Regions from separate parts of the Dickeya lacustris genome, predicted to be linked through region 1. Evidence: predicted binding sites of a transcription regulator. Region 1 holds the regulator's gene; each other region holds the start of a gene.
What was found. The regulator PhoB, encoded in region 1, activates phosphate uptake and scavenging genes when phosphate is short. The targets are predictions, from matches to a motif close to CTGTCATAAAACTGNCNNAT.

Region 1 (12,123 bases):
ATGACTTGCCTAATACGTTGGATGGACGCAGAGTAAACAACACCTCGCGATAACGGTATTCCCCCGGTTGTGCGCGCTACGTATAGTGCTTATTTGGAATTAAGTGATAATTTCGAGTAATAATTATTTATGCGTGCAATAGCTATTTTTTATATATCTCATTCTTATCTTTACTATCACGTATTTCTGTCATAACTGTTCAGCATAATACTCTGGCGATAGCGTAGCTTCGCAACGCGTCTTTTATGCAAAAAAATTGCAGATAAGTCTGTAAATCTTTCTCCAGCCATTGTATTTTCCTGTAAGTAGTCCTTTCTTCTGCTTGTGGTAGTGCAGAGCCGAATTAAAGGAGGAGATAGTGCTGGTTAAGAGAGTGCTGGTTTCGTGTGTCATGGCTTACTGATGGGTGCGCCCTGTATTTTAATAGGGCAAGGGTTTTGGTTATTTGAAAAATCATTTCAATAATGATGTGGTCACTATGCTTAAAACTATTCGTGCTCGAATTCTGGTTGTTTGTACCGCTATCATTGTGTTTTCTCTGGTTGTAAATACCTTCTTAAATTACCGGGTAACGGATAAATACAATGATGAATCAATTAATAATTTGCTGACGGCAGTGACTGCCGGGCATAGTTTAGCTATTAGTGACTGGGTGACGTCGAAGAAGCAAATCATTACGTCACTCAATGCTGTCGCTTTGAGCAATGACGACCCGATACCGATGTTTAAACAAATGGCGTTAGCGGGCGGTTTTATTAACGTGTATATGGGATACGCCAGCCATACGGCCAAATTTTCCGACCCCGGCGGTATTCCTGCTAATTATGACCCAACCGTACGCCCCTGGTATCAGCAGGCGGTCAGGGAAGGGAAGGCGGTGGCGACAGCGCCTTATCTGGATATGGCGACCAACACGATTGTGGTGTCGTTCGTTGCACCGGTACTGGATGGCAGCACGGTAAAAGGCGTACTCGGTAGTGATGTCACCATGGACAGCGTCATCGCCAACGTGAAATCTATCCGCCCGACGCCATCCAGCTACGGCGTGTTGATTCAGGCTGATGGCACGATTATCGCGCACCCTGATGCCAAACTTACGCTTAAAAAACTCACCGAAATTGCCCCTGTGGTCAATCTGGCGCAAATCCTGAAATCCGACCGACCGGTACAGTTAAGTATCAGCGGCAGAGATATGCTGGTGAGAACGCAGTTGGTGGCAGGCACTGACTGGTACGTACTGGTGGCGCTGGATAAAGCGGAAGCGACAGCCGGAATGAGCTCTCTGCTGTGGACATCGGTAGTGACTCTGCTGGTTATCAGTATTCTGGGTACGATCATCCTGGGCCTGCTGGTGAATGCCTCGCTCAAGCGTCTGTCGCTGATTCGTGATGCGATGGATGATATCAGCCACGGTAATAATGACCTGACCCAACGCTTACCGGATGACGGCCATGATGAAGTGACGCAAATTGCCCGCTCTTTTAACACGTTCGTCGATAAACTCAGCATGATCATGCTGCAAATCCGCGATATCAGTGCGTCCTTGCAGAGCGCTACCGATGAAGTTGCATCGGGTAACAACGATTTGGCCTCGCGTACCGACGCCGCCGCTGCCAGCCTGCAACAGACGGCTGCTGCGCTGGAGCAGATTTCTGCCACGGTCACGCAGTCAGCTGGCTCGGCTCGGCAGGTGAATGATCGCGCGCTGGCGCTGGCAAATGATGCCGGTACCGGTGGGAAAGTGGTTTCCGAGGTTATCAACACCATGGAAGAAATCGAAGTGGCGTCCGGGAAAATCGGCGACATTATCGGCGTCATTGATGGTATTGCCTTCCAGACCAATATTCTGGCGCTTAACGCCGCAGTGGAAGCTGCGCGTGCGGGTGAGCAGGGCCGAGGGTTTGCTGTGGTTGCCGGTGAAGTGCGTTCATTGGCACAACGCAGTGCGCAAGCGGCGAAAGAGATTAAAGTGCTGATTGAGTCAACGGTACAGAGCGTGAATGCGGGCTCTCGTCAGGTACGCCAGGCGGGAAATACCATGAGTGAAATTGTTGGCGGCGTGTCGTCGGTGACAACGGTGATGTCTGAAATTACCCATGCCTCGGAAGAGCAGATGCGCGGTATTCAGGAAATCAATAAAGCGGTGGCGCAGCTAGACTCTATGGTGCAGCAAAACGCGGCGATGGTGCAGGAGGCGGCATCTGCCTTTGCCTCATTGCAGTCGCAATCCGAAGAGCTGCACTCGTCTATCAGCCACTTCAAGTTGTAATCGTCTCTAACGCCAGCGCTGGCGTTAAGCGTCAAACACCTGCCCCCGCTTTTTAGCGCGGGCAGGTGTTTACTTTTATGCCATCCATGCCGTCACCCTGAGTGACCGTCACCGTGCTTTGTTATCCCTGAGCAATCGCAGTGAACCCGGCAACACGGGTTTAACGCTGCGCTTCGCCACCCAAAGCCTCGCTCAGACTGCTTATCAGCGCAGCGACTTCGCCTGTCATCAGGGTAAAGTCAGCGTCAAAGCGCTGGGCCACATCATCACGATCAATATCGTCGTTTTGTTCGCGCAGCGTGTCAGCGAACTTCAAGCGTTTGAGCGAACCATCATCGGCCAGGACAAACTGGATGCGCTCCTGCCAGTCCAGCGCCAGCTTCGTCACAACTTTTCCGGCCTCAATATGTGTGGCGATTTCATCGCTGACCAATTCCTGCTTTTTGCAGCGAATAACGCCACCATCTTCCAGCAGTGCTTTTAGCTCCGCCTCATCTTGTAAGGTGAAACCGACGGACGTGCTGCCGGAGCGAACCCATTGCGTCATGGTGAGCTCGATAGGGTTTTCCATTGTCAACGGCACGACGGGGAGTGAGCCTAGCGTTTTACGCAGCAGCGCCAGCGTATCTTCCGCTTTTTTGGCGCTGGCGGCATCGACCATGATGAGGTGATTAACGGTATCTATCCACAGCGAGACCTGACTAAACCGGCTGAACGCGCGGGGCAACAGGCTGTGCAGAATTTCATCTTTCAGCGCGTCTTTCTCGGTTTTCTTCAGTTTGCGATGCTGCTCGCCTTCAAGCTTATCGATTTTTGCCTGCAACGCTTGTTTGATAACCGGGGACGGCAGCATTTTTTCTTCTTTACGCGCACAAATAAGAATTTGGCCGTTGGCGGCATGTGTCAGGGCATCACTGTGTGGCCCCATGGGCGGAACCCAGCCGGTTTTCGTCATATCCTGACTGCCGCAAGGTGTAAAAGCGCAAGATGCCAACTGTGTTTCCAGGGCATCGGCCGTGAGATGGATATCGCGATTCAGGCGATAGACCATCAAATTTTTAAACCAGAGCATGTTTATTCCCAGATGGGGGCATCTGTTGTATGCGGTTTACGTGATTCTCAACGAGAATGATGAACCGAGACAGACGCAGGGGTTATTCATGGCGGGCATGATAACGAATTGTGGTGTATGAAGGTACGATAATGTCATCATCAACGAGGCGGGCGACGGCGGCTAACCGCAGCCATAGTCGGTCTGCCTTGAGTCATCGGTATTCCGCGTATTGCATTGCCCGATGAGGGGCGTGTGAAGACGGCGGCATGTGTATCCCACAGGCATATGGGAATCCTGGGAGGTAATGTGCGAATAGGCATTGATTTGGGTGGCACAAAAATTGAGGTGATCGCGCTGACCCATCAGGGTGAGACGCTTTTCCGTCATCGGATTGCAACGCCGCGTCATGATTATCGGCAAACGTTACAGGCTATAGCATCGCTGGTGGCGATGGCCGAGCAAGTGACGGGGCAGCGTGGCACGGTAGGGGTTGGCATACCCGGCACGCTATCGCCTGTGACAGGACGGGTAAAGAATGCCAATTCGGTCTGGCTGAATCAGCAACCGCTTGACCATGATTTAGCGGAGTTACTGGCTCGCCCGGTGAAGGTTGCCAATGATGCCAATTGTTTTGCCGTCTCTGAGGCCGTCGATGGTGCGGCGGCGGGCGCGGAGAAGGTCTTCGCAGTGATTATTGGCACCGGGTGTGGCGCAGGCATGGCGTTTCACGGTCAGGTGCATAGTGGGCGTAACGGCGTGGCCGGTGAGTGGGGTCACAATCCCTTACCGTGGATGGATGCTGATGAGTGGCACTATCAGCAGCAGACGCGCTGTTATTGTGGTCGCACGGGCTGCATCGAATCGTTTATTTCTGGAACCGGGTTTAGCGCTGACTACCGGCACTTCAGCGGTCAACAGGCGGTGGCACAAGAAATAGTGGCACTGGCGCAAGCGGGTGATGAGCAGGCCGAATGGGCGATGCAGCGTTACGAACAGCGGCTTGCCAAATCGCTGGCGCATATTGTTAATGTGCTCGACCCGGATGTGATTGTACTTGGCGGCGGCATGAGTAATGTTTCACGCTGGTATGACACGGTACCGACGTTGCTGCCTGCGTGGGTATTTGGTGGCGAGTGCGATACGCCGATTAGACAAGCGCGTCACGGTGATTCCAGCGGCGTGCGAGGCGCGGCCTGGCTATGGCCGCCAGAGGTAGCGCCTGCGTGAAACACAGGCCACATGGACGGCATGGGGCTTAACGCCCCATGGTTACGTCTATTTTATGGCGTATGCGCTATTTTACTGCGTACACGCTATCAAGCTGGCTAATGCCAAGGCCATTGCGTTTTTTAACGCGAATCTGCACGTGAATGCGGTCTTTCATGGCTTCCACATGGCTGATAACGCCAATGGTTTTACCTGATGCATTCAGGTTATCCAGCACATCTAACGCGGTATCCAGCGTTTCGCCATCCAACGTGCCGAAGCCTTCATCAAGAAAGAGTGAGTCAATGCGGGTTTTCGCACTCACCAAATCAGAGAGTGCCAGCGCCAGCGCCAGACTGACCAAAAAGCTTTCCCCCCCGGACAAGGTACGGGTATCACGCACGGCATCGGCCTGCCAGGTGTCCGCAACCTGTAATTCCAGCGTATCGGATGTCTTGCGTTGCAACAGGTAGCGGCCATGCAACCGGGCTAACTGGCGGTTGGCTAAGAACACCAGATGATCCAACGTGAGGCCCTGGGCAAAACGTCGGAATTTGTCACCTTTTTGCGAACCAATTAACTGGTTGAGGTAGCCTAAGTCTTCGCAAGTCAACTCCGCGCGGGCAATCGCTTCAAGCAATACCCGCTGTTTCTCGCGCCGCTGCTGGTCGCTTGCCAGCTGTTGCTGCAATTCACCTTGTTGTGACACTTCGGCTTTGGCCATCGCACCCAGGCTTAAAAGTAACTGGCGGATATCTTCCTGGTTGACATCATCAGGCATCGATTCCGGGCGCGCGCGCATATGCTGCTCCAGTGCGCTATCCGCCTGTTGTTGCAGGGCATCAACCTGCTGTGCTCGCTGTTTTAGCTTCTCTTCCAGTGCCAGTAGCTGTGTGCGCTCTGTTTCATTGAGCAAGGCGTAACCAAAGGCGGTTTCATCAGCAAATCCGGCCGCGTTCAAGGCGGCGCTGAACGCGCCTATCGCCTGCTGTAACTGGTTTTCAACATGCTGCTCTTGTTGTTCCAGCGAGGCGACTTCGCCACTCAAACGGCTGGATAGCGATTGTGCCTGTTGCCACTGTTGCTGCGCTTGCTGAACATCTTGTTCCAGCGCCTGACTTTGCTGGCGTAATTGAGCCAGCATATCGCTGATGCTCTGGTTGCCCATCAATTGCCAGCGTTGCTGGCGCGCGTTGTCGAGGACGCTTAGGGTGTCGGCCAATTGCTGTTGGCCGGTCATTAACGCGGCGTCTACATCCGTTAAACGCTGCTGGCTGGCTGCGATTTCTGCTTCCTGAGCCGCCAGTTGCGGCTGGCAGCGATTTTGTTCGAGCTCGCTTTCTTGCCAGCGTAACCACTCAGTTTGACGTTGGCGTAGCCACGCTTCTTGGTGCTCAAGCACCGGGGCCTGCAACTGGAATATGGCCAGCGTCTGGCTGATGCTGTCATGCAGACGCTGTAACTCACGTTCGGTTTTATCCAGCGATAGACGTAACTCATCCTGCGCCTGTTGCAATGCATGGCGTTGCTGGGCGTTCAGGGCCAGTTGTTGTTGTGTGTGAGACAACAACTGCTCGGCGGATGTGAGTAAATCCTTACTTTCCTGAATATGGCGCAGGCTGCGCTCGCGGCTGGCGATATGTGATTGTAGCGCTTGCTCTTTGGTGACGGCATCTTCCAGCCACTGGTTCAGGGTGACGCTTTGTAGCGGATCAAAATCAATCAGTAAGCGTTTACTAACGATCTGGCACTGTTGCAGCAGGACATCAAAATCATGCTGTACGCGCTGGATAGCGTTTTGCTGCTGTTGGCGTTGTTGCTCCTGTAACTGCAATTGTGTGGTCGCTTGTACGACGCTTGCTTGCAGCGTTTCGACCTCCTGACGCAGCGCATGTAACCGTATCTGGGTTTCACTGGGGCGCAGTGCCTGATAACGCGCCACGGCAGGATGATGCGTTGCGCCGCACAACGGGCACTCTTTACCCGGTTGCAATTGCTGGCGCTCATTTTCCAGACTCACAATGCGCAGTTCTAATTCATGCCGTTTTTCCAGATCGGTCAAATGCTCCGCCTGACGTTGATGTGCCTGCCGCAACTGCGTTTGCTGTTGCTCAAGCGCCTCAATGCGCCGTTGGGTATCGAGATACTGTGCTTCAAGCGAGGTGCGCTGGCTCAGTAACTGTTGTAGCACGGCGCTGTGCGTGGCTAGCTGCTGGCGATCGGACTGTTGGGCGACGTGAGACTCCAGTTGCTGGCGCAGCGTCTCCAGCGGTTGGCTCTCTTCTTGTTGCGTGTTGTGTTGCTGGTGTTCGCTCAGTAATTGCCGGGCGCGCTCACAGGCTTTTTGCTGGGCAAGCTGTTTTTCCGTCAGCAGTTGATACTGCTGTTCAAGGTATTCTGATTGAATCTGTTGCTGCGCTTTTTTTTCCTGCCAGACCAATAAGTCCTGTTGCCATTTTTGCTGCTGAGGAAATTGCGCTTGCCAGAGCGGAATATGGCTGCCGAGGTACTGATGGCTGTGATGTTGCTGGCGGTAGTTTTCTACTTCCGCCAGCTGTTGTTGGGTTTGCTCGCGCTGGCGTTGCACTCTGGAAAGCGTGGCAATCAGCGTTTTTTGCTGCTCCAGCAGGCTGTCGAGCGCCTGTTGTTGTTGCGTGCGCTGGGTTTGTAGCGTAGCGATTTGATGATCAAGAGGCTGGACGCGTTCATTGATGAGCGTCTCTTGTTGCTGGCGCTGCTCGGCATGCTGCTTACGCACGATTAGCGCTTTTTCTAACTGAATTTTCAGTAGGTTCAGCGCATCTTGCTGGCGGGTTGTCTGCTGTCGCAACAGGGTCAGCTGTGCTTGCAGCCGCTGTTTCTCTTTTTGCGCGCGCTCGCGTTCGTTGAGCTGCGGGCGCAGTTTTTCAGCAGGCTCGCTGCGGCGCAATTTTTCGATTTGGGTCTGTGACTGGCGCTGTAACTGTTCAAACGCTTCGCGCTGTTGTTTTACCTGTCGCTGTGTTTGCTGGTGTTGTAGCAGGGTATCGTGCCAGCGTTGATGGGTCAGAATTTCCTCTCGTTGCAGCGACAAGGCGTGTTCTTGCTGGCGAATAAAATCCAGCTGTTGTTCAAGCGCGCGGCGCTGTTCATCGCTGAGAAGCTCAAGCGTGGCGACTTTGGCTTTCAGTGTGTCGAGCTGAATATGCGCCTGCTTGTGTTTTTCAAATACCTGCTCGGATATTTGCCCATAAATATCTGTGCCGGTGAGCTCTTCAAGCAATTCGGCACGCTGGTTGGCATCGGCATTGAGAAAAGCGGCAAACTGCCCTTGTGACAACATCATCGATTTGGTAAAGCGATCGAAATCCAGGCCGGTGATATCATCGATCATCGCCAGCTTATCGTTCACCTTATCCGTGAGGATTTTGCCATCGGCGCACAAAGCCAGTTCGACTCTGGGCGGCTGCAAGTTACCCTCCGGGCTGTTATGCGCGCGCCGTTGACTCCAAAAAGCGCGATAGGCAACGTTTTTGACTTCAAACTCGACTTCAGCCAGACAATCGGCCGTGTGTCGCGTCATCAGTTCATTCTGGCTGGGGCTGACTTTTAGACGCGGCGTTTGATGGTAGAGCGCAAGGCAGATTGCGTCGAGTAACGTGGTTTTTCCCGCTCCGGTCGGGCCAGTGATAGCAAACAGACTGTTGCTGGCAAAAGGCTCGCGCGTGAAATCGATTTTCCATTCGCCTTGCAGGGAGTTGAGATTTTTCAGCCGCAAACTGAGGATTTTCATGCACCGGCCTCCTGACGCTGTTCATCGACGTCCCGCACAATTTTGCCAAATAGGGTGCGCAACCGCTGCCGACGCGCGTCATCAAGTTCCGTTTCTTGCGCCAGCCGCCGCTCGAAAACCTCGGTCGGTTGCAGTTCATCGAGCGTTTCGGTGTCGAGCTGTACCAGCATTTGTTGCTGTTGTTCTCGCGCCCGGCGCAGCAGCAGGACATCCACATTCAGCGAGGCGGTTAGCGATTGAATGTGTTGCTGCATGTCGCTGAGGTAATCCTGGGTGGTGATTTCGATATCCAGCCAGACGGGTTTCTCGCCCTGATAGTCGCGAAAACCGGCCAATCGACGCTCGATTTCCGCCAGATTGCCCTTCACCAGTTGCATCGGCTGTTCTGCGGGGATAACCAGGGTACTGACATCCTGTAATTTCCCTTGGTCAAAATGCACCAGATAGACAGACTTTTCGTGATTGAGTTCATCAAAGCTGAGGGCGATAGGGGCACCGCTGTAACGAATATGCTCACATTGCGCCACGCGTTGTGGCCGGTGAATATGGCCAAGAGCAATATAATCGGCAGGGGGAAACGCCTGTGCCGGGAACGCATCCAGCGTACCAATATAAATATCGCGTACCGAGTCCGAGGTAGCCACGCCAACGGTCGTGAGGTGCCCGGTCATAACAATCGGCAGATGTTCCCCAAGCGTGGTGCGTAATGTGCAGGCATGCTGATAACAGGCTTGATAATGGCTGGCGATGGCCTCTTGTAATGCTTGCTGCTTTTGCTCGCCGGATTGCCCGGCTTTACTGGTAAAAAGCTCGCGGGCGCGCAAAAACGGTATGGCGCACAAAATCGCGCCGGGTTCGCCGTTGCGGTTATTCAGCACCAGAATGTGTTCTTCAATATCGCCATCAAAACCGGCGATGACCCGGGTATTGAGACAGGCGAGCAGCGAACGGGATTCATTGAGCGTAGCAACGGAGTCGTGATTACCGCCGGTAACAATCAACTGACAGCCGGTAGGCTGAAGGGCCACGACGAACTGGTTATACATCTCACGGGCGTAACTGGGCGGTGTACCGTTATCGAACACATCGCCTGCTACTATTAATGCGTCGGCCTGATGCGTTTCTACCTGACAAACCAGCCAGTGCAGAAAAGCCTGATGTTCAGCTGCGCGGCTGCGGGTGTAAAAGTACTGACCAAGATGCCAGTCAGACGTATGAATAATTCGCATGTGACTCCCTGCAGGTGAGTACAAACCACGCCTTAATTGCTACCGACACCGGCGAGCAATAAGGCGTTACGACAGTTTCTGTAACAATATTGTTGTTACGATATTGTTGTTACGGCGTCATGGTTTTTTCGGTGCGGCTGAAAACACCGCACGAGAGGCCGTGTCTTTATCATCGGCGATTATAGGCAGTCAGTTTAGGCCGTGTCCCCTAATATCTTGTTTGGATAGGGAGGATTTGCCCGCTTTGCGAGCGACTTTCCATGTTTTACATCGGGGAAACGGGCGAGAGTCGTGCGCAGTATGTGGCCGGATTTTTCATAAATCTGTCATAAAACTGACGCATAATGCACACCGCACGCTAACCGTGACGATTAACGGCAGGATTGATATGGCAAGACGTATTTTGGTGGTGGAGGATGAAGCGCCGATCCGTGAGATGGTGTGCTTTGTGTTGGAGCAGAACGGCTATCAGCCCGTTGAAGCCGAGGATTATGACAGTGCCGTCACCCGGCTGACCGAACCGTACCCTGAACTGGTGTTGCTCGATTGGATGCTACCCGGTGGTTCTGGCCTGCAATTTATCAAGCACATGAAACGTGAAGCATTGACCCGCGATATTCCGGTGATGATGCTGACGGCACGTGGTGAAGAAGAGGATAGAGTGCGTGGGCTGGAGGTGGGTGCGGATGACTATATCACCAAACCTTTTTCTCCCAAGGAGCTCGTCGCGCGCATCAAAGCCGTCATGCGCCGCATTTCGCCTATGGCGGTGGAAGAGGTGATTGAAATGCGAGGGCTGAGTCTTGACCCTTCCTCGCACCGAGTGACCACGCCAGAACATGCGTTAGACATGGGGCCAACTGAGTTCAAGTTGCTGCACTTTTTTATGACACATCCAGAACGGGTATACAGCCGTGAACAGTTGCTCAATCACGTTTGGGGCACTAACGTGTATGTAGAAGATCGTACTGTTGATGTGCATATCCGCCGTCTGCGCAAAGCGCTGGAAACCAGCGGGCATGACAAGATGGTACAAACTGTTCGGGGTACCGGATACCGTTTCTCAACGCGTTATTAGTCGCGTCTTTGCTGGAGAACGTCGGTCGTGCTAGAGCGTTTATCCTGGAAAAAGCTGGCGCTGGAGCTGGCTTTTTTTTGTTTTCCCGGTCTGTTGTTAGGGCTGTTTATCGGCTATCTACCCTGGTTTTTACTGGCCTCGGTGGTGTGTGCCTTGTGCTGGAACTTTTATAACCAATTGCGCTTGTCCTACTGGTTATGGGTGGATCGCAGCATGACGCCGCCGCCAGGTCGCTGGAGCTGGGAGCCACTCTTTTATGGTCTTTACCAAATGCAACTGCGTAATCGGCGGCGGCGGCGGGAGCTGGCGTTATTGATAAAACGTTTTCGCAGTGGCGCTGAGTCATTACCCGATGCGGTGGTCATCACCACAGAAGAGGGCAGTATCATTTGGTGTAATCGACTGGCACAGCACCTGCTCGGGTTTCGTTGGCCGGAAGATAATGGCCAGAATATCCTTAATTTGCTGCGTTATCCCGAATTTACCCAGTACATGCAACAACAGGATTTTAGCCGCCCCCTCACCTTAACGTTGAAAAATTCGCACCACGTCGAGTTTCGTGTGATGCCCTATTCTGAGGGGCAGTTGCTGATGGTAGCGCGCGATGTGACGCAGATGCACCAATTGGAAGGCGCACGGCGTAATTTTTTTGCGAATGTCAGCCATGAGTTACGAACGCCGCTTACCGTCTTGCAGGGGTATCTGGAAATGATGAGCGATGAATCGCTCGATGGCGCGTTGCAAGCCAAAGCGCTGCATACGATGCAAGAGCAAACCCGCCGTATGGATGGGCTGGTGCGCCAGTTGCTTACGCTATCGCGTATCGAAGCGGCGTCGTCAATTGATCTGAATGAAAAGGTCGATATCCCCCTGATGCTGCGCTTGCTCAAGCGCGAGGCTGAAACGCTCAGTCAGGGACGGCATGAAATTGTGTTTCGTGTAAACGAACAGCTGCAAGTGTTTGGTAATGAAGAGCAGTTGCGCAGTGCGGTATCTAATTTGGTGTATAACGCGGTGAACCATACCCCGCCGGGCACGCGTATTGAGGTGTGCTGGCAGCAAACGCCACAGGGCGCTGAGTTTCAGGTAAGCGATAACGGGCCTGGCATTGCCCCAGAGCATATTCCGCGCCTGACGGAGCGCTTTTACCGTGTGGATAAGGCGCGTTCGCGCCAAACCGGTGGCAGTGGGTTGGGGCTGGCTATCGTTAAGCATGCACTGAGCCATCACGATTCTCGCCTCGACATCATCAGTGAGCAGGGGGCGGGCTCGCGCTTTTTATTCACGTTGCCAAACCGGTTGCTGGTGCGTTCGGTGCTGAGTCAAAACGCGCTCAATCCACAGTGATAAAACGGCGCTTGTCAGCGGCAGGGCTTGATTGTCACTGCCGCTGTGCCGAGAATAGCCGTTGTCTCCTAATGGAAATAGCCGATGACTTTCACCTGCCGTTTATGCGCATCGTTATTGTGCCGTTTATGCACATTGTTATTGTGCCTGTTCAGCCAGTGTGGCATT
Region 2 (8,584 bases), 600 kb from region 1:
CATGATTTCACCACAAAAAGTCCTTTAATTTGGCTCGTTACGATTTTCCCGATGACGCCTGGGCGTTGATTTCTCCCATGCTGCCACCTGAAAGAGGCTCTTCCCGAGGCGGGCGTCCTTATTTTGCGCACAGACATGTCATGAATGGCATATTTTGGGTGCTTTGCTCTGGCGCACCCTGGCGGGACTTACCTGAGCGTTATGGTCAATGGAAAACCATTTACAACCGCTTCAATCGGTGGTCTAAAGCCGGAATAATGAACAGCATTTTCAATAAATTACTCCAGATTCTGGATGAAAAAGCGCTGATAGACTGGGATGTTATCGCGCTGGATGGCAGTAACGTTCGCGCCCTGAAAGCGGCCGCCGGTGCGAAAAAAACATCCCGATGAATGCGAGGACCATGGGCTGGGTCGCTCTCGCGGCGGCTTTGGCACCAAAATCCATCTGGCGACAGATGGCACAGGATTACCACTGAGTTTTTGCCTGAGCGGTGGACAGGCCCACGAAAGCCGATACGCGGAAACGTTGCTCAACCGGGTCGGGATTATCCGAAAAAGCGGGCACCTGAAATCACGTCCGAAAGCGGTGCTGGCGGATAAGGGTTATTCAGGTAAAAACCTTCGCATTCACTTGAAAATGAAAGGAATAAAAGCGGTTATTCCGTTTAAATCGAATGAGAAGGCCAGTCAGGACGGACGTCGCCCCCCTCGACACGCGCCTGTACAAAAAACGCAATGTCGTGGAGCGTTGCTTTGCGATACTTAAAGAAAATCGCCGTATTGCCACCCGCTCGGAGAAAACGGCCAGAAACTACCTGAGTATGCTAAAACTGGGAGCGATCAGGTTATTTTTAAAGCGGTTGTTAAGTTAAGGGACACAGCCTAGAGGAGTTACTGCCGGTGCAGAATGACTATTCAGGACATGATGTCGATTAGAACAGACATAAATATGACGAAACGGTAAAGTCCAATAAAAAATATTGTTGTTTTTATGTTGCGAAAGGCATTTGATTTCTTTTTATTAATTAATAACCGGGCGGGAATGCTATGTGTGTAATTATTTTCTCATTCTATTATTTTTAAATTTTATTATTTTTAAATATATGCCCATGTCAACGGTCATGCCGTTGCTGGCGTGAACAGGAAATAAAAAATACCGTGCGGATGTACGGGTAATTATTTCGCAGGGGGATTACCTGGCATTTAAATAGCCAGGTAAGCACACAGAAAAGAGGACGCCGAAGGATTAAGCAGAAAGAATTAATCAGTGGAAAAACGCGGGATGGGCACCACTCACGGCATCTGCGATAGCGTGGGTTAATTGCGCTAATGCCTGCGGTGCAATGATAAACGGCGGCATCAGGTAAATCAGTTTACCAAAGGGGCGAATCCACACTCCCCGTTCAACAAAGAACCGTTGCAGGTTTGCCATATTGACGGGGCGACGGGTTTCCACCACGCCGATCGCACCCAACACCCGCACATCGGCAACCGCCGGTGCGTCCCTGAGCGGCAGCAACGCCTGACGCAGTTGCCCTTCGATGGCCGCCACCTGCGCCTGCCAGTGATTTTCGGCCAGCAGCGTCAGGCTGGCGTGGGCCACGGCGCATGCCAGCGGGTTGCCCATAAAGGTCGGGCCGTGCATAAAACAACCGGCTTCGCCGTTGCTGATGGTCTCGGCGACGGCACGGGTGGTCAGGGTGGCAGACAGTGTCATGTAGCCGCCGGTCAGCGCTTTGCCGAGACACAGAATATCTGGCGTGACATCGGCGTGTTCACAGGCAAACAGACGCCCGGTGCGGCCAAAGCCGGTGGCGATTTCATCGGCGATCAGCAAGATGCCATGTTTATCGCATAACTGGCGAACTTGTCGCAGGTACTCAGGGTGATAAAAACGCATACCGCCTGCGCCCTGCACAATGGGCTCCAGAATGACGGCGGCAATCTCATGCTGATGCTGTTGCAGCAGGGTGCTGAACGCTGCGATATCGTCTTGTTGCCACGGCTGGTCAAACCCGCCTTGCGGCGCAGCGGCAAACAGATGCGGCGGCAGATAGCCCTGATAAAGGCTGTGCATCGAGTTGTCCGGGTCGCACACCGACATCGCGCCAAAGGTGTCGCCATGATAGCCGTGGCGCAGCGTCAGGAAACGCTGACGACGTTCCCCGCGCGCCTGCCAGTATTGCAACGCCATCTTCATCGCCACTTCGACCGCCACCGAGCCGGAATCAGCCAAAAACACACACTCCAGTGCCGCTGGCGTTATCGCCACTAACTGGCGGCACAGCGCCACCGCCGCCGGGTGGGTGATGCCGCCAAACATCACATGCGACATTTGCGCCAGTTGTGTTTGCAGCGCCTGATTCAGGCGCGGGTGATTGTAGCCGTGGATCGCCGCCCACCAGGACGACATGCCATCGACCAGTTGACGCCCATCAGCCAGCTGTAACTGGCAGCCGCTGGCAGCGACAACCGGATAACAGGGCAGTGGTTGTGTCATTGAGGTATAGGGGTGCCAGATGTGGCGTCGGTCGAAATCCAGGTCATCCTGCGTCATGATGTTGTCAACCAAATCAATGTCAATTTGGTTGACAGTATACCCACATAAATTACACTGGCGAGACTTTTTCACCCGGAGCAATGATGATGACTGAACGTGTAAACTGGACCCTGGAGCAGGCTCAGGCCCTGTTTGATAAGCCTTTTTTGGAGCTGATGTTTGAAGCGCAACAGGTGCATCGTCAGCATTTTGATCCGCGTCAGGTGCAGGTCAGCACGCTGTTATCGATTAAAACCGGTGCCTGCCCGGAAGACTGCAAATACTGCCCGCAAAGCGCCCGTTACCGCACCGGCATTGAAACTGAACGCCTGATGCAGGTTGAACAGGTGCTGGATTCGGCACGGCAGGCCAAAGCCGCCGGTTCGACCCGATTCTGTATGGGGGCGGCGTGGAAAAACCCGCACGAGCGCGATATGCCGTATCTGGAAGAGATGGTGCGTGGCGTGAAAGAGCTGGGCATGGAAACCTGCATGACGCTGGGCACGCTGCATGGCGATCAGGCCCAGCGGCTGGCGGCGGCGGGGCTCGACTTTTATAACCACAATCTGGATACCTCGCCGGAATTCTACGGCAACATCATCACCACCCGGACTTATCAAGAGCGGCTCGATACGCTCGATAAGGTGCGCGGTGCGGGCATCAAAGTCTGCTCCGGCGGCATTGTCGGGCTGGGGGAGACGGTGCGTGACCGCGCTGGCCTGCTGGTGCAACTGGCGAACCTGCCGACGCCGCCGGAGAGTGTCCCCATCAATATGCTGGTGAAAGTAAAAGGCACGCCGCTGGCGGAAAATGACGATGTGGATGCGTTTGATTTTATCCGCACTATCGCCGTGGCGCGCATCATGATGCCGAGCTCGCATGTGCGTTTGTCTGCCGGTCGCGAGCAGATGAGCGAACAGACGCAGGCGATGTGCTTTATGGCGGGCGCTAACTCGATTTTCTACGGCTGTAAATTGCTGACCACCCCAAACCCGAAAGAAGACAAGGATGTGCAGCTATTTCGCAAGCTTGGCCTGAATCCGCAACAAACCCAAACCGAGTACGGCGACAACCAACAGCAGCAGCACTTAACCGAGCAATTGTTGCATGCCGATACCGAGCACTATTACAACGCGGCGGTATAAATGAGCTGGCAGCAACGGATTGATGATGCGCTGGCGCAGCGGCGGGCGCAAGACGCCTACCGGGTGCGCCTGCCCAATCAGGGCGGCAGTACCCGCTGGCTGATGCGTGAGTCGCATCGCTACCTCAATTACGCCTCCAACGACTATTTGGGATTGAGCCAACACCCGGCGATAGTCTCGGCCTGGCAGCAGGGGGCGGCGCGTTATGGCGTGGGCAGCGGCGGCTCCGGGCATGTGACCGGTTATAGCGAGGCACACGCCGCGCTGGAGCAGCAACTGGCGGACTGGCTCGGTTACGATAGCGCACTGCTGATGATTTCCGGTTTCGCTGCGAATCAGGCGGTGGTGTTGGCTTTATTGGGCGAGCACGACCGCATTCTGGCCGATCGCCTAAGCCATGCCTCGTTGCTGGAGGCCGCCAGCCTGTCACCGGCGAGCTTACGCCGCTTTCAGCATAACCAGCCGGAATCGTTGCAATCATTGCTGCAAAAACCGGTGAGCGGACAGACGCTGGTGGTGACAGAGGGGGTCTTTAGTATGGATGGCGACAGTGCGCCGTTGGCGGCGCTGGCGCAGCACTGCCGTGACCACCACAGTTGGCTGATGGTGGATGATGCGCACGGCATCGGCGTGACTGGCGCACAAGGGCGCGGCAGTGCGTGGCGGCAGGGGGTGAAACCGGACGTGCTGGTCGTCACCTTTGGTAAAGCGTTTGGCGTCAGCGGGGCGGCCATTCTGTGCAGCGAGTCCGTTGCGGCGTATCTGGTGCAGTTTGCCCGCCACCTTATCTACAGCACGGCGATGCCACCCGCGCAGGCCACGGCACTGAGTGCGGCACTGGCGATCATTCAGGGGGACGAGGGCGATGCGCGGCGGGCGTTACTGGCGCAGCATATCCAGCGCTTTCGCGCCGGCATCGGCACGCTGGCGCTGCAATCGCCTGCGTCAGCCAGCCCGATTCAGCCACTTATCGTCGGCGACAATCGCCGGGCAATCTGGCTGGCGCAGCATCTGCGTGAGCAGGGCATCTGGGTGACGGCGATGCGTCCGCCGACGGTTCCGCCGGGTACGGCGCGCTTGCGCATTACCTTAACGGCGGCGCATCAGCCGGAGGATATCGACCGTTTACTGGAGGCGTTACCATGGCGCTGAGTGAACCTGTAACCGCCCATAAGCGCGCCATCGCCCGTGCGTTTGGCCGGGCGGCCAAACAGTATGACCAGTTTGCCGCGCTGCAACGCGACAGCGGGGAGCAACTCGTGGCGATGGTGGCGGCGAATGCCGGGCTGAATGTGCTGGATGCCGGTTGTGGCACCGGCTATTTCAGCGCACGCTGGCAAAGCATGGGGAAACGGGTGACGGCGCTGGATTTGTCCGGCGAGATGTTGGCGGTGGCGAAAGCGCAAGGCGCTGCTTGCACGTATCTGCACGGTGATATCGAGCAGTTACCGCTGGCGGATGGCTGCATGGATATCAGCTTCAGCAACATGGTGATGCAGTGGTGCGATGATTTCGCCCACGCCCTTGACGAACTCTACCGCGTTACCCGGCCAGGCGGCGTGATTGCGCTGTGTACCCTGGCGCAAGGCACGCTTGCCGAGCTTGATAGCGCCTGGCAGCAACTGGATGGCTCGCGGCGCATCAACGCCTTTTTACCCGCGCAAACCATTACCGCGCTGTGCCAGCGTTACCGCGCGCAGGTGCAACTGTGCCCTGTAACCTGTTATTTCCCGGACGTGTTAAGCCTGATGCGCTCGGTGAAAGGCGTCGGGGCGAGCTGGCTGCATGCCGGGCGAGCGCCGGGCAGCCTGAGCCGCCGCCAACTGGCAGCGCTGGAGGGGCGCTATCCGCGCCACCCGCAGGGCTATCCACTGACTTATCAACGTGTTTTTGGAGTGATTTATCGTGACTAAACGCTGGTTTGTGACAGGGACTGACACCGAAGTGGGAAAAACGATAGCCAGCGTGGCGCTGTTACAGGCTGCTGGCCGCGCCGGTTTTCGTAGCGCAGGGTATAAACCCGTCGCCTCCGGGTGCGACATGACGGCGCAAGGGCTTCGTAACAGCGATGCGCTGGCATTACAGGCCAATAGCCGCGTGGCGTTGCCTTATGATGCCGTCAATCCATTGGCGTTTCTGGAGCCGACCTCGCCGCATATTGTGAGTGCGGCGGAAAACCGTCCCATCGATTTTTCCACCCTCAGTCAGGGCTTGCATACGCTAGGCGCGCAGGCTGATTGGGTGTTGGTTGAAGGGGCAGGCGGCTGGTTTACGCCGCTCTCCTCGCAGCACACCTTTGCCGACTGGGTGGTGATGGAGCGCTTGCCGGTTATTTTGGTGGTTGGCATTAAGCTTGGCTGCATTAACCATGCCATGCTGACGGCGTTGGCGGTGCGCCAGGCTGGGCTGGCGCTGGTCGGGTGGATTGCCAATGATGTGGTGATGCCCGGGCCGCACCATCAGGCCTATTTACAGACGCTGCAAGCGCGCCTTGGCGCGCCGATGCTCGGTGAAATACCGCACCTTGCCGCGCCGATGCAGCAGAATCTGGGGGCTTACTTAAATATTGCTTTACTGAGTGACTAACCGGTGAGGTGACACCCGAGAGCGGGACGCTGATTTCCGCTCTTTCTGATTGAAATTGATAGTGAAAACCAACTTGAAAAACCCGTTGAATCTTTGCGTCGCGCCATATCGCCATGCGGTACGTCCGCGCCGTGTCGTCGTTTTTTTTATAATAAACCGGAGCTCAACGCAGTAAATTTTGTTGAAGAGGGCCGTTTTCGCCCGCTGACGCCAAATCGGTGACATCGCGCCGAGACAGGGCACACGGGCGCTTGTGGGAGTTATCCACCATTTCTGTGGATAACCGTGTGTATTAGAGTTAGAAAACGTGCGCTAACCGAGAGCTGGCGCGGCTTTCGCCCGGTTTGATGCTAATCTCCGCTTTTTTCATATTTTCTTTAAAATCAATCAAATAATTAAAATCAAGTCACTTTTGTGGCAATTGGCGTGCGCACGGGCGTCCTGGCTGACTGGTCAGCGCAGAGAATTTGAGAAAGAGAATTTCTGGGGATAATTATCCGATTTTTTGCTGGATACCAATGCCGGTCTATGCTAGTCAAAAAAGCATGACGCGATGTCAACCGCATGGTTAAGAATGGCTTGATGCTGTCTTTATATCCAGTATTATGTTCCACACTGCATCGCCGTATTTCATGCTATTTTTTCTGTCAGCCGTTTACATCGTGAGTCGAACGTTCAATGAGTAAAGTGTTCACATTGCATTCCGCGTTTCAGCCCGCAGGCGACCAGCCTGAGGCCATTCGGCGGTTGAAAGAGGGGCTGGAGGATGGGCTGGCGCACCAAACGTTGCTGGGCGTCACCGGTTCGGGCAAAACCTTTACTATCGCCAACGTGATTGCCGATTTGAACCGGCCAACCATGGTGCTGGCGCCCAATAAAACGCTGGCCGCGCAGTTATACGGCGAAATGAAGGCGTTTTTCCCGGACAACGCGGTGGAGTATTTCGTCTCTTATTACGACTACTATCAGCCTGAAGCGTATGTGCCAAGTTCAGATACCTTTATTGAAAAAGACGCGTCGGTGAACGAACATATCGAGCAGATGCGTTTGTCGGCCACGAAAGCGCTGCTGGAGCGGCGTGATGTGGTGGTGGTGGCGTCGGTCTCCGCCATCTATGGCCTCGGCGACCCGGACTTGTATCTGAAGATGATGCTGCATTTGACGCAAGGCATGCTGATTGACCAGCGCGCTATCTTGCGTCGGCTCGCCGAATTGCAGTATTCCCGTAACGATCAGGCGTTTACGCGCGGTACGTTTCGCGTGCGCGGCGAAGTCATCGATATTTTCCCTGCCGAATCTGATGAAATCGCATTGCGCGTCGAGCTGTTTGACGAAGAGGTCGAGCGCCTGTCGCTGTTTGACCCGCTGACCGGCCACATCATACAAACACTGCCGCGTTACACCATCTACCCGAAAACCCACTATGTGACGCCGCGTGAGCGCATTTTGCAGGCCATGGAGGAGATAAAGGTCGAGCTGGCGCAGCGCCGTGAAGTGCTGCTGGCGAACAATAAACTGCTGGAAGAGCAGCGGTTGATGCAGCGCACCACCTTCGATCTGGAAATGATGAATGAGCTGGGGTACTGCTCCGGTATCGAAAACTACTCGCGCTTTTTATCTGGCCGTGGGCCGGGTGAGCCGCCGCCAACCTTGTTTGACTATTTGCCCGCTGATGGTCTGCTGGTGATTGACGAATCGCATGTCACGATCCCGCAGTTAGGCGGCATGTATCGCGGCGATCGGGCGCGCAAGGAAACGCTGGTGGAGTATGGTTTTCGCTTGCCGTCGGCGCTGGATAACCGGCCAATGAAGTTTGAAGAGTTCGAAGCATTAGCGCCGCAAACCATCTATGTGTCGGCCACGCCGGGCAAATATGAGCTGGAGAAATCCGGCGGTGAGATTATTGATCAGGTGGTGCGGCCGACCGGCCTGCTCGACCCGGAAGTGGAAGTCCGCCCGGTGGGGACGCAGGTGGATGATTTGCTGTCGGAAATTCGCAAGCGCGTTGCCGTCAACGAGCGCGTGCTGGTCACGACGCTGACCAAACGCATGGCGGAAGATTTAACCGACTACCTGGAAGAGCATGGCGAGCGCGTGCGCTACCTGCATTCGGATATCGACACCGTCGAACGCGTTGAAATCATTCGCGATTTGCGTTTGGGTGAGTTTGACGTGCTGGTGGGGATCAACCTGCTGCGTGAAGGGTTGGATATGCCAGAGGTGTCGCTGGTGGCGATTCTGGATGCGGACAAAGAGGGCTTTTTGCGCTCCGAGCGCTCGCTTATTCAGACCATTGGCCGCGCGGCGCGTAA
Region 3 (12,123 bases), 1.2 Mb from region 1:
AGCGCCGCCAGTCCTGCCAGAAGAGAGAATGCCAACAACGATTTTTTCATTTTTTATCCGCCTGTAATCTATTGTTCTCAAAAGAGAATGCACCTGAACGAGAATGAGTTCATAAGATGTTGTTAACTCAATGAATGCAGGCTAACAGCGGTACTGACGCGCCGGAAATAACATAAATACCCATAATATGAACTTATGTTCTATTCGGCACCTGGCAACCCTCAGTGACAATGCGGCCATCGCGCATAACCAATGACAACGCCCCGCAAAGGCGGGGCGTTGGGAAGCAACAAGCAATGGCGGGTTGGTTACTCCGGTTTGCTCGCGTCTTTTTGCGCCAGCATTTTTTCCAGTGCGTCGCCACCCAGATGACGAAAATCCTGGCCTTTAACGAAGTAGAAAATGAACTCGCAAATGTTCTGGCAACGGTCGCCAATGCGCTCAATGGAACGGGCGCAGAACAACGCGGTCAGCACGCTGGGAATGGTGCGCGAGTCTTCCATCATGTGCGTCATCAGTTGGCGCACAATGCCTTCGTACTCTTTGTCCACTTTCTTGTCTTCCATGTAGATGCGCTTGGCTTCATCCAGATCCATACGCGCAAACGCGTCCAGCACATCATGCAGCATCTGTACGGTGTGATTGCCCAACGACTCCAGGCTCACCAACAGCGGCTGATGCTGATGGGAGAATTTCTCCAGCGCGGTGCGGCAGATTTTGTCCGCCACATCGCCGATGCGTTCCAGCTCGGAAATGGTCTTGATGATCGCCATCACCAGACGCAGGTCGCTGGCGGTCGGCTGGCGTTTGGCAATAATGCGCACGCACGCCTCGTCAATACTCACTTCCATCATGTTGACTTTGGCATCGCCTTCAATCACGCGCTGTGCCAGCTCCGCATCCTGATTGTGCATGGCGGTAATGGCATCCGTCAGTTGCTGTTCCACCAGCCCGCCCATCGTCAACACCTGGGTGCGGATGCTTTCCAGTTCGGCATTAAACTGACCGGAAATATGTTTATTCAGATTAAGATTGTCCATGATACTCCCGTAATCAACCGTAACGACCGGTGATGTAGTCTTCAGTCTGCTTCTGCCGTGGCGCGGTAAACAGGGTGTCGGTATCGCTAAATTCAATCAGCTCGCCCAGATACATAAACGCCGTATGGTCGGAGCAACGCGCCGCCTGCTGCATGTTATGCGTGACGATCACCACGGTATAGTCTTTCTTCAGCTCGGAAATCAGCTCTTCGATACGGCCAGTGGAGATAGGGTCGAGCGCCGAGCATGGTTCATCGAGCAGTAATACGTCCGGTCGAATAGCGATGCCGCGCGCAATACACAAACGCTGCTGCTGGCCGCCGGACAAGCTGTAACCGCTCTGGTGCAGTTTGTCTTTGGTTTCCTGCCACAGCGCCGCTTTGGTCAGCGCCCACTGGACGCGCTCGTCCATTTCCGCCCGCGACAGTTTCTCAAACAGTTTCACGCCAAAGGCAATATTGTCGTAAATCGACATCGGAAACGGCGTCGGCTTCTGGAACACCATCCCCACCCTGGCGCGTAACAGTGCGATATCCTGGCTATCGGTCAGGATATTATTGCCATCCAGCAGGATATCGCCTTCGGCACGCTGCTCCGGGTAGAGCTGATACATTTTATTCAGGGTACGCAGCAAGGTTGATTTACCGCAGCCAGAGGGCCCGATAAACGCCGTCACCTGGTTTTTAGCGATATCCAGCGTGATGTTTTTCAGCGCATGAAATTTCCCATAATAGAAATTCAGATTGCGCACCTGGATTTTGCTGGCGGATGTCTCTGTCACCATACTCATTAAGACGTCTCTCTTCTGGCGAACGCCGCCTGCGCGACGCTCGAATATTCATAAATGTTGCTGGGTTAACGTGTTTTCCTGGCAAACAGTACGCGAGCCAGCACGTTCAGCAGCAGTACGCACAGCGTAATCAGCAGCACCCCGGCCCACGCCAACCCCTGCCACTCTTTGAACGGGCTCATGGCAAATTTAAAAATCGTGACCGGCAGGTTAGCAATCGGATGCATCAAATCGGTGCTCCAGAATTGGTTCGACAGCGAGGTAAACAGCAGCGGTGCCGTTTCCCCGGCGATACGCGCCACCGCCAGCAACACGCCGGTGATAATGCCGGATACCGATGCTTTCAGGGTAATCGCCGAGATCATCTTCCATTTCGGCGTCCCCAGTGCGTAAGCCGCTTCTCGCAGGCTATCCGGCACCAGTTTCAGCATGTTTTCGGTGGTACGAATCACGATAGGCACCTGCAACAATGCCAGCGCAATCACGCCAGCCCAGCCGGAGAAATGCTCCATTTTGGCGACCACCAGCGTGTAGACAAACAGCCCAACCACGATTGACGGCGCAGACAGCAAAATGTCGTTAATAAAGCGGATCACTTCGGCAATCAGCGATTTACGGCCATATTCAGCCAGATAGACACCGGCCAGAATTCCCAGCGGCGTGCCAAACAGCGTCGCCCACAGAATCAACAGGCCGCTACCGACAATCGCGTTAGCCAGGCCGCCCCCCGCCGAATTCGGCGGCGGCGTCATTTCGGTAAACAGCGACAGCGACATACCATCAATGCCTTTCGTCACCGTAGACATCAGTATCCACACCAGCCAGAACAGGCCGAATGCCATCGTCAGCATCGACAGAAATAGCGCAATACGGTTTTTTTGACGACGCCACGCCTGCATTTTGCGGCGGGTTTCCAGCGTGTCGGAATGGGTTTCCATGCTCATGCTCGCCATCAGCGTGCTCCTTCATTTTTCGCCAGACGCATGATCATCAGCTTCGAGCAGGCCAGCACAATAAAGGTGATAACAAACAGAATCAGCCCCAGCTCCATCAGCGCGGCGGTATGCAGCCCGGTATCCGCTTCGGCAAATTCATTGGCCAGCGCCGAGGTGATGCTATTGCCCGGCATATAGAGCGAAACGCTGTCTAACTGGTAGGTATTGCCGATGATAAATGTTACCGCCATGGTTTCACCGAGCGCCCGGCCAAGCCCCAGCATCACGCCGCCAATCACGCCGTTTTTGGTGAACGGCAGCACGATGTGCCAGATAACTTCCCACGTAGTACAACCGATGCCGTAGGCCGATTCTTTCATCATCACCGGCGTTTGCTCGAACACATCGCGCATCACGGCGGCAATATAGGGGATGATCATAATGGCCAGAATGACCCCGGCGGCCAGAATGCCGATGCCGAAAGCCGGGCCGGAAAACAGCGAACCGATGAATGGAATGCCAGAGAGCACATTGCCAACCGGCTGCTGGAAATATTTGGCGAACAGCGGGGCGAACACAAATAGCCCCCACATGCCGTAAACGATACTCGGGATCGCAGCCAGCAGCTCAATCGCCACCCCAAGCGGACGCTTCAGCCAGCCGGGTGCCAGTTCCGTCAGGAACAGCGCAATACCGAAACTGATGGGAATGGCGATAATCAAGGCAATAAGCGACGTCACCAGCGTGCCGTAAATCGGCACCAGTGCACCGAATTGCCCGGCAGGCGCATCCCACTCTTTGTTCCACAGGAAAGAAAAACCGAAGGTTTTGATGCTCGGCCAGGAGGCGAACATCAGTGAGACGATAATGCCGCCCAGCAGCAGTAACGTCAGCAGGGCCGCCAGTCTGACCAGCGCCCCAAAAAGGATATCGCCCTGTTTTCCCGGCGGGGTAATGGTTTTGCCTACAGGTATATCCGCTATAGTTGTTGGCTTATCGTCAGCCATACGTCTCTCTTCTTTCAGATAACGGCGTTTTTCAAATAACTGCGTCTTTCAGATAATCAGGCGGCGCTATCAACGTCGGAGGTGGATAGACCGATTGCGGTTTATCCACCTCAGGAGACTGACTCAACCGTTCCTGACCGACTACAATCAGTATAGTGCTTTACCGCTGCTGTCTTTGATCTGGGTTTTCCAGGCAGCGCGAACCTGAGCAACCACTTCTTTCGGTAAGGTGGCGTAATCCAGCGCTTTCGCCTGAGCATCACCTTTCGTGTAGGCCCAATCGAAGAACTTCAGCACTTCAGTGCCCTGCTCTGGTTTACTCTGCTCTTTATGCAGCAAAATGAAGGTGGTTGACGTGATAGGCCATGCGTCCGCGCCTTTCTGGTTAGTCAGGTCTTGTGCAAACGACTTGCTCCAGTCCACCCCTTTGGCCGCATTGCTAAAGGAGGCTTCCGTCGGGCTGACGGCTTTGCCATCGGCCGAGAGCAGCTTGGTGTACACCAGATTGTTCTGCTTGGCATAGGCGTATTCGACATAACCGATAGACCCCGGCAGACGCTGAACAAACGCAGCGATACCGTCGTTGCCTTTACCACCCAGACCGGTCGGCCAGTTAACGGTGTTACCCGCGCCAATCTTCTCTTTCCACTCGCTGTTCACTTTCGCCAGATAGCTGGTGAACACATAAGAGGTGCCTGAACCATCGGCGCGACGCACGACCGCGATATCCTGATCCGGCAGTTTTACCCCTGGGTTCAGTTTAGCGATGGCCGCATCGTTCCACTTTTTGATATTTCCCAGGTAGATATCACCCAGCGTTTTGCCATCCAGCGTCAGTTCACCGGCAGCCACACCCGGCAGGTTAACCGCCAGTACGATACCGCCAATCACGGTCGGGAACTGGAACAGGCCATCTTGCGCCAGCTTATCATCGGCCAGCGGAGCATCGGACGCGCCAAAATCGACGGTCTTGGCGGTAATTTGTTTCACGCCGCCGGAGGAGCCGATGCCCTGATAGTTCACTTTATTGCCGGTCTCTTTCTCATAAGAGTCTGCCCACTTGGCATAAACCGGAGCGGGGAATGTCGCACCTGCACCAGTGAGATTTGCTGCGGCGAAAGCAGAAACCGCCGTCAGAGAAAAACTTGCAGCAACGATACTGGCAACAGTGGTACGCATGAGTTTCATAATCCCTCCTGTGGGATACCTAGACGTGTAGACCCGGAGCTATTGTTTAATCGGTAGAGGTGTCATCCGCAGCGTGTGCGCGATCACAATGTCATTTGCTGGAAGAGAAAATAGGTCAATTCGGTGACAGTAAAATGTATGAAATATGACAGTTATGTGACAGGCACATTAGAAGCCGCTGGGGGTGTACTAACCTGTCAATAAGACAGAGGAAAAAGGCCGAGGGAACACCGTGATTTTCAAGATGCTATCAGAGCAATAAAAGCAGGCATTGAAATATTACCTTCCTTCTACCTTGAGGTTTTTTAAAAATCTATTTTTAATAAAACTCCTGGCTGGGCTTTCAAAAAAAACAAACGAAAGATGAGAAACAACCAGCGTCAGCAATATAAAAATCACACCATCAATTATTTTTTTTGAAAAACCCAACCCACTCATAGTCATTAGAATGGGATAATGTAATAGATAGGTTGAATAAGATACTCTTCCTAAAAAATCTCCAGCTTTATTTTCCAATAAAAAATTCCCATCAGGAACAAGAAAAACAAGCGAGAAAAAAACCAGAGAAATTGCAATTAAAATACCTGGCTCATTCCATATTGCATGTAAATAACCCGTGTAGCTGAAAAAAATCATCGGAAAAAGCAAAGGAATCACAGCAAGGGAGCATAAGAAATACTTGCTTTTGTACTTCTCAGGAACAGACCATTTCTTATACAAAACCCCGAACAAGAGACCAACCACAAAACAAGCATACACCTGTAATATTGATAGCCTAAAAAACAGGCCAAACACAGTGCCTTCATGAATTTTCGGATTAGGAAAAAAAACATAAAAACCTAAAAGGGCGATGGGGAATAGCATTATTCCCATCCCCAGTTTCTTGGTCAAAAACCAAAAAAAAGCAAAAGCAGCATAAAATTGTATTTCAGGTGGAATTGTCCACATGACTTTTACACCAGATAACAAGAGTAAATTTGAAATTAATGATGAGAGATCGGCTATCGGATAAAGGAAATGGACAAACTCAGAAGGAAAGATAATATTTCCAAAAAAAGAAACGAATACAACAAGAAAGAACAAAGGAATAACCCGGGCAATTCTTGCAACACAAAAACCCACCAAGTTTTGTGTATTCGGAACTTTATCCAGATAAAGAAAAGACATTAAAAATGAACTTAGCAAGAAGAATAGCATTACGCCAAGCTGGCCTGCACCATTACCTAGCACGCCCCCGAGAATCTTAGACTCGTTGCTATAATGACTAACAATAACAATCAAAACAGCTACACCACGTATAGTATTTAAGCGTCGAATTTCCATTTTCTTAACTCGTACTAAGGTTTCTAACGCGGGCTAAGTGTAACACCCCTGCGTATGTTAACTTAAAAAAAGAAAAGCCCTGATAGATTAAATCAGGGCTTTTTTATGCCAGGCGAAGAATCACGCTCTTCGCTCAGTCACCGGCAAACCTTACTCCACCGTTACCGATTTCGCCAGGTTACGCGGCTGGTCAACATCGGTGCCTTTAATCAGCGCCACATAGTAAGAGAGCAGTTGTAGCGGCACCGTGTAGAAAATAGGCGCGATGAACTCTTCAACATGCGGCAACTGGATGATTTTCATCATCTCGCTGTCAGACGTGAACCCGGCCTGCTCGTCAGCGAACACATAGATTTCACCGCCGCGCGCACGCACTTCTTCGATGTTGGATTTCAGTTTTTCCAGCAAATCGTTATTAGGCGCGACCACAACGACTGGCATATCGGCATCAATCAGCGCCAGCGGGCCGTGTTTCAGTTCACCTGCGGCATACGCTTCTGCGTGGATGTAGGAAATCTCTTTGAGCTTAAGCGCGCCTTCCATCGCAATCGGGTACTGATCGCCACGGCCGAGGAACAACGCGTGGTGTTTATCAGAGAAGCCTTCCGCCAGCGATTCGATAAGCTTGTCTTGCGACAGCATCTGTTCGATACGGGCGGGCAACGCCTGCAGCGCCTGCACGATTTCACGCTCAACCTCTGCCGCCATCCCGCGCAAACGGCCAATACGCGCCACCAACATCAACAGCACCGTCAGTTGGGTCGTAAAAGCCTTGGTGGAAGCAACACCGATTTCAGCCCCGGCGCGGGTCATCAGCGCCCAGTCTGATTCACGCACCAGCGAGGAGCCCGCCACATTGCAAATCGCCAGCGAACCGAGATACCCCAGCTCTTTTGACAAACGCAACGCTGCCAGCGTGTCAGCCGTTTCACCGGATTGCGATAAGGTGATCATCAGGCTGTTTTCACGCACCGCCGGTTTGCGATAACGGAATTCGGAGGCGATTTCCACATCGCAAGGAATACCCGCCAGCGACTCAAACCAGTAGCGCGACACCATGCCTGCATTGTATGACGTACCGCAGGCAATAATCTGTATATGTCGCACCGTTGCCAGCAGCGCCTCGGCCTTAGGCCCCAGTTCTGAGAGATGAATTTCACCGTGGCTAAAGCGCCCTTCGAGCGTGTTTTTGATGGCCAGCGGCTGCTCGAAAATCTCTTTTTGCATGTAGTGACGGTAGGCCCCTTTATCGCCAGCGTCATACTGCACGTTTGATTCTATCTCTTCGCGCTGCACCTCTTTACCGTGACGATCGACGATGCGTACCGTGCGGCGGGTAACTTCTGCGATATCGCCTTCTTCAAGGAAGATAAAACGGCGCGTTACCGGCAACAGCGCCAGCTGGTCAGAGGCGATAAAGTTCTCCCCGACGCCCCGGCCAATCACCAGTGGGCTGCCGGAACGGGCGGCAACCAATACGCTGGGGTCGCGGCTATCAAGCAGCACCATACCGTAAGCACCGCGCAATTGCGCAATAACACGCTGCACCACGTCATGCAGTGAGCCGCCCTGCTGTTGCTCCCAATGCACCAAATGGGCAACGACTTCGGTGTCGGTTGCAGAGGTAAACTGATACCCACGCGACACCATCAATTCACGTAATGGTTCGTGATTCTCGATAATGCCGTTATGCACCACGGTAATATGGCCAGACACATGCGGGTGCGCATTATGCTCGGACGGTTCACCGTGCGTTGCCCAGCGGGTATGCGCAATCCCGGTGCCGCCGGTCAGCGGGTGTTCTTCCATCGCCTGCGCCAGCACCTGCACTTTGCCCAGACGACGCAGGCGTGAAACCTGACCATCGTGACCGACAACCGCCAGACCGGCAGAGTCGTAACCCCGGTATTCAAGGCGGCGCAGCCCTTCCAGCAGGATTTCAGCTATATCTCGTTGCGCGACAGCGCCAACAATTCCACACATCGGTTGTATTCCTGTAAACGTGACATATTGTGTCACCGCGATGTCTTTAGACCTGATTATTCCGGTTGATTCCGGGTTCCCCGAGCCGTTGTAGAAAGCGGGGTTTTATTATGTTTTGGTCTGGCCTCAACGGTAATAAGCCCAGACCAAACGTTATCATCATCAGCCCGAGAAGCGCGCTAACCGTGACGGGCCTGCGCGCCTCGGGCATAAGACGGTTACTTTTTCTTCACCGGACGTTTCCAGCCCGCAATGTGCGTCTGTTTCACGCGGCTTATCACCAGTTCATTTTCACCAACATGACGGGTGACGGTAGTCCCCGCGCCGATGGTCGCGCCACGGCCAATCGTCACCGGTGCAACCAGTTGGCTATCCGACCCGACAAACACATCATCGCCAATCACGGTTTGGTGTTTGTTGGCACCGTCATAGTTACAGGTGATCGTGCCCGCGCCGATATTCACGCCGGAGCCAATGTGCGCATCACCAAGATAGGTCAGATGCCCCGCTTTCGAACCTTTACCCAAGCGCGCCTTTTTCATTTCGACGAAGTTGCCCACATGCGCCTCTTCTTCCAGCACAGCGCCTGGGCGCAGACGGGCAAACGGGCCGATGGTGCAGCGCGCTTCCAGCACCGCATCTTCAACAACCGAGTAGGGGCTCAATTCACAGCCATCGCCAATGTCGCTGTTTTTGATGATGCACCCTGCGCCAATCTTAACCCGGTTGCCGAGCGTGACCCGGCCTTCCAGAATCACATTGGCATCAATGGTCACATCAAGGCCGTGTACCAGTTCACCGCGCAGGTCAAAGCGGGCCGGATCCATCAGCATGACGCCTGCCAGCAGCAGCCGTTCAGCCTGTTCGCGCTGAAAAGTGCGCTCCAGCGTCGCCAGTTGCAGGCGGTTATTCACCCCTTCGACTTCACTCAGCGCCGATGGCTGCACCGCCACCACGCGGTTTCCTTCCTGAGCGGCCATGGCAATAATGTCCGTCAGATAGTATTCACGCTGTGCATTATGGTTATTGAGCTGGCCTAACCAGCGTTTCAGGTCACGGCCACCGGCGACTAAAATTCCAGTGTTGATTTCTGTAATGGTGCGCTGCTGCTCGCTGGCATCTTTATGCTCAACAATCCCGACCACCTCGCCATTATCCCGCACAATGCGGCCATAGCCGGTTGGATCGGGCAAATTGACAGTCAACAGGCCAATGCCACCCTGCGGTTTCGCGGCAACCAGGCGCTGTAACGTCTCTGATGAAATCAGCGGAACATCGCCGTAAAGAATCAGGATGTCTTCGTTGTCGTCAAAATCATCCGCCGCCTGCTGCACCGCATGGCCGGTGCCCAATTGTTCAGCCTGCAACACCCAGTGCAACGAGGCATCGGTCAGCGTCTGGCGAATCAGCTCCGCGCCATGTCCATAAACCAGATGAATGCGCTCGGCACCCACGTTTAGCGCAGCATCAATCACGTGTTGGACAATCGGTTTTCCTGCCAGAGGGTGAAGCACTTTAGGAAGGCTGGAATACATGCGGGTTCCCTTGCCAGCGGCAAGAATAACCACACTCATTGAACTGTTAGACATAGGCATCCTGACTAAAAACGGAATGGAGCCCCGCACGCGAGGGCGAACGAAAGTAAACCTGTTATCGCACCGGATTACTACATATTTTTCAGCGAAAAATGGCCGCTAAACGCCATTCCTGGGTGAAAAAACCTAGGGTGAGAGTGTATCCAATACAGCAAGGTTTGGGTAATCAGAAACCGTCTGGAAGCCCGCTTTTCAGCAACATTTCTACGGTGAATTTAAATCACATCTTATGCGCGTGGCTGTTCGGTTTGTGAAGCATGCAAAAGAAACAGTGTTTCATTTTTTGACATAATGCCGTGTTCAATAACAAAGAATAATGGAGAAAACATGAAATATGCTGTTTCGGGGCTACTCACTGTCGCCCTTAATTCAATGTTACTTCTGGGGCCCAATACGGCGTTTTCTGCCACACAAGATGCCGCACCTGTCTGGCGTAGCATCGCTTTTGGTCAATCCACCGACGTCAATTTTGCTACCAACGTTCTGCCTGAAAAAGTCGGCGTCAACACCGTCACCATTAACGGTAAAAAACTCACCACAACCGATAAGGCTGACCTGTCACAACCCGTCACGATTGAAAGCCGGGGCGGTAAAATTGCCAATACCCATGATGGCTTGACCTTTTTCTATACCGAACTCCCGGCAAAAGCGAATTTCGTGCTACAGGCAGACGTAACGGTAGACCACTTCGGCCCGGAAACCGATGCCAAACCAAATGCACAGGAAGGTGCCGGTTTGCTGGTGCGCGATATTCTCGGTGTGCCGCGTCAGGAGCCGTTAAAAGAGGGCTATGAAGAATTTCCAGCGGCATCCAACATGGTGATGAACGCCATCATGACGCAGGATAAAAAATCGGGCACCGATGTTAAGATGCAGTTGATTAGCCGTGATGGCGTCACCCAACCCTGGGGCAACACCAACGCCAAAATCACTCGCACCAGCTATCAGGAAAAGATCAATCTGCAACAAACACCCACCTTTCGCCTGAAGCTTGAGCGTACTGATGAAGGGTTTATTACCTCGTATGCGCCTAAAGGCAGCGATCAGTGGGTGAGTAAAAGCGTCGAGGGTGCCGATGTCGTTACTCGTCAGGATAAAGAGAACTATTATGTGGGGTTCTTCGCTTCGCGTAATGCCAAAATCACCATCAGTAATGCCAGCCTGACCACCAGCCCGGCGAATACCAAGGTTTCTGCACCGTTCAAAGCCGAAAGTTACGCGCCGCTATTACAGATAGCGTCCTCAGCGGTGTCTGCCAGCGATAGCTATCAGATTCAGGCGCGAGCGAACTACAACGGCACTATCGAAGTATTTCAGGATGGCAAATCATTAGGTAAACCCCAGCAGTTACGGGCAGGGAATGATTTATCACTCACGACCAAATTGCTCAAACCTAAGTCAGACATCAAATTGGTGTACACCCCGACAGAGGGTGACGACAAAACCGCCAAAGAAACGTCATTCAGCGTAGAAAAAATCACGCTGGCGGATGCGAAAAATCTGTATGTTTCACCCGAAGGGAAAGCCAGTAATAACGGCAGTAAAACCGCGCCGCTGGATATCAAAACAGCAATCAGTGCGCTGCAACCTGGCGGCACGTTATGGCTGATGGACGGTGATTACAGCGCTACAACCATTCCCGTTTCTGCCAGTGGTAACGCCAAGGGTATTAAAACCCTGACGCTGGCAGGCAAAAAAGCCGTGTTTCATGGCCTGCAACTTAACGCCAACTACTGGAAAGTGAAAGGCGTTGAAGTTACAGAAAAAAGCTTCCGCATTGAAGGCAGCCACAACGTGATTGAGCGAGTGCTGGCGCATCACTGTGATAACACCGGCATTCAGGTGTCGTCTAATGAGAATGTTGGCCGACCGCTATGGGCCAGCCACAACCTGATCCTCAATTCCGAATCGCACAGCAATCAGGATGCCAGTAAAAAGGATGCCGATGGTTTTGCCGTGAAAATGCGGGTAGGGGAAGGCAACGTGATCCGTGGTGCCTATTCACATGACAACATCGATGATGGTTTCGACCTGTTCAATAAAATCGAAGATGGCCCGAATGGCGTTGTGGTGATCGAGAATTCGATTTCGGTCAACAACACCAGTAACGGTTTCAAATTAGGTGGCGAAGGCCAACCGGTCGCTCATCAGGTGAAAAACAGCATCGCTATCGGCAACCACATGGATGGCTTCACCGATAACTTCAACCCTGGTGCGATACAGGTGTACAACAATATCGCGCTGGATAACGTACGCTTTAAC

Region 2: uvrB (excinuclease ABC subunit UvrB) is a predicted target of PhoB. The motif match lies at 6,674-6,693, and genes of this name have one in related genera.
Region 3: pstS (phosphate ABC transporter substrate-binding protein PstS) is a predicted target of PhoB. The motif match lies at 5,104-5,123, and genes of this name have one in related genera.

Annotation. Positions count from the first base shown of each region.
Region 1 is NZ_CP114280.1:3,746,035-3,758,157, forward strand. It holds gene O1Q98_RS16960 (methyl-accepting chemotaxis protein) at 479-2,269, shown strand; gene rdgC (recombination-associated protein RdgC) at 2,430-3,341, opposite strand; gene mak (fructokinase) at 3,630-4,550, shown strand; gene O1Q98_RS16975 (AAA family ATPase) at 4,618-8,301, opposite strand; gene sbcD (exonuclease subunit SbcD) at 8,298-9,530, opposite strand; gene phoB (phosphate response regulator transcription factor PhoB) at 9,919-10,608, shown strand; gene phoR (phosphate regulon sensor histidine kinase PhoR) at 10,636-11,955, shown strand; gene O1Q98_RS16995 (PstS family phosphate ABC transporter substrate-binding protein) at 12,040-12,123, shown strand, end outside.
Region 2 is NZ_CP114280.1:4,348,559-4,357,142, forward strand. It holds partial or broken gene O1Q98_RS19675 (IS5 family transposase) at 30-874, shown strand; gene bioA (adenosylmethionine--8-amino-7-oxononanoate transaminase) at 1,267-2,559, opposite strand; gene bioB (biotin synthase BioB) at 2,649-3,686, shown strand; gene bioF (8-amino-7-oxononanoate synthase) at 3,687-4,838, shown strand; gene bioC (malonyl-ACP O-methyltransferase BioC) at 4,829-5,599, shown strand; gene bioD (dethiobiotin synthase) at 5,592-6,272, shown strand; gene uvrB (excinuclease ABC subunit UvrB) at 6,951-8,584, shown strand, end outside.
Region 3 is NZ_CP114280.1:2,566,809-2,578,931, reverse strand. It holds gene O1Q98_RS11695 (ABC transporter substrate-binding protein) at 1-50, opposite strand, end outside; gene phoU (phosphate signaling complex protein PhoU) at 309-1,040, opposite strand; gene pstB (phosphate ABC transporter ATP-binding protein PstB) at 1,054-1,830, opposite strand; gene pstA (phosphate ABC transporter permease PstA) at 1,896-2,783, opposite strand; gene pstC (phosphate ABC transporter permease PstC) at 2,783-3,772, opposite strand; gene pstS (phosphate ABC transporter substrate-binding protein PstS) at 3,920-4,960, opposite strand; gene O1Q98_RS11665 (acyltransferase family protein) at 5,240-6,283, opposite strand; gene glmS (glutamine--fructose-6-phosphate transaminase (isomerizing)) at 6,434-8,266, opposite strand; gene glmU (bifunctional UDP-N-acetylglucosamine diphosphorylase/glucosamine-1-phosphate N-acetyltransferase GlmU) at 8,485-9,855, opposite strand; gene pelX (pectate disaccharide-lyase PelX) at 10,189-12,123, shown strand, end outside.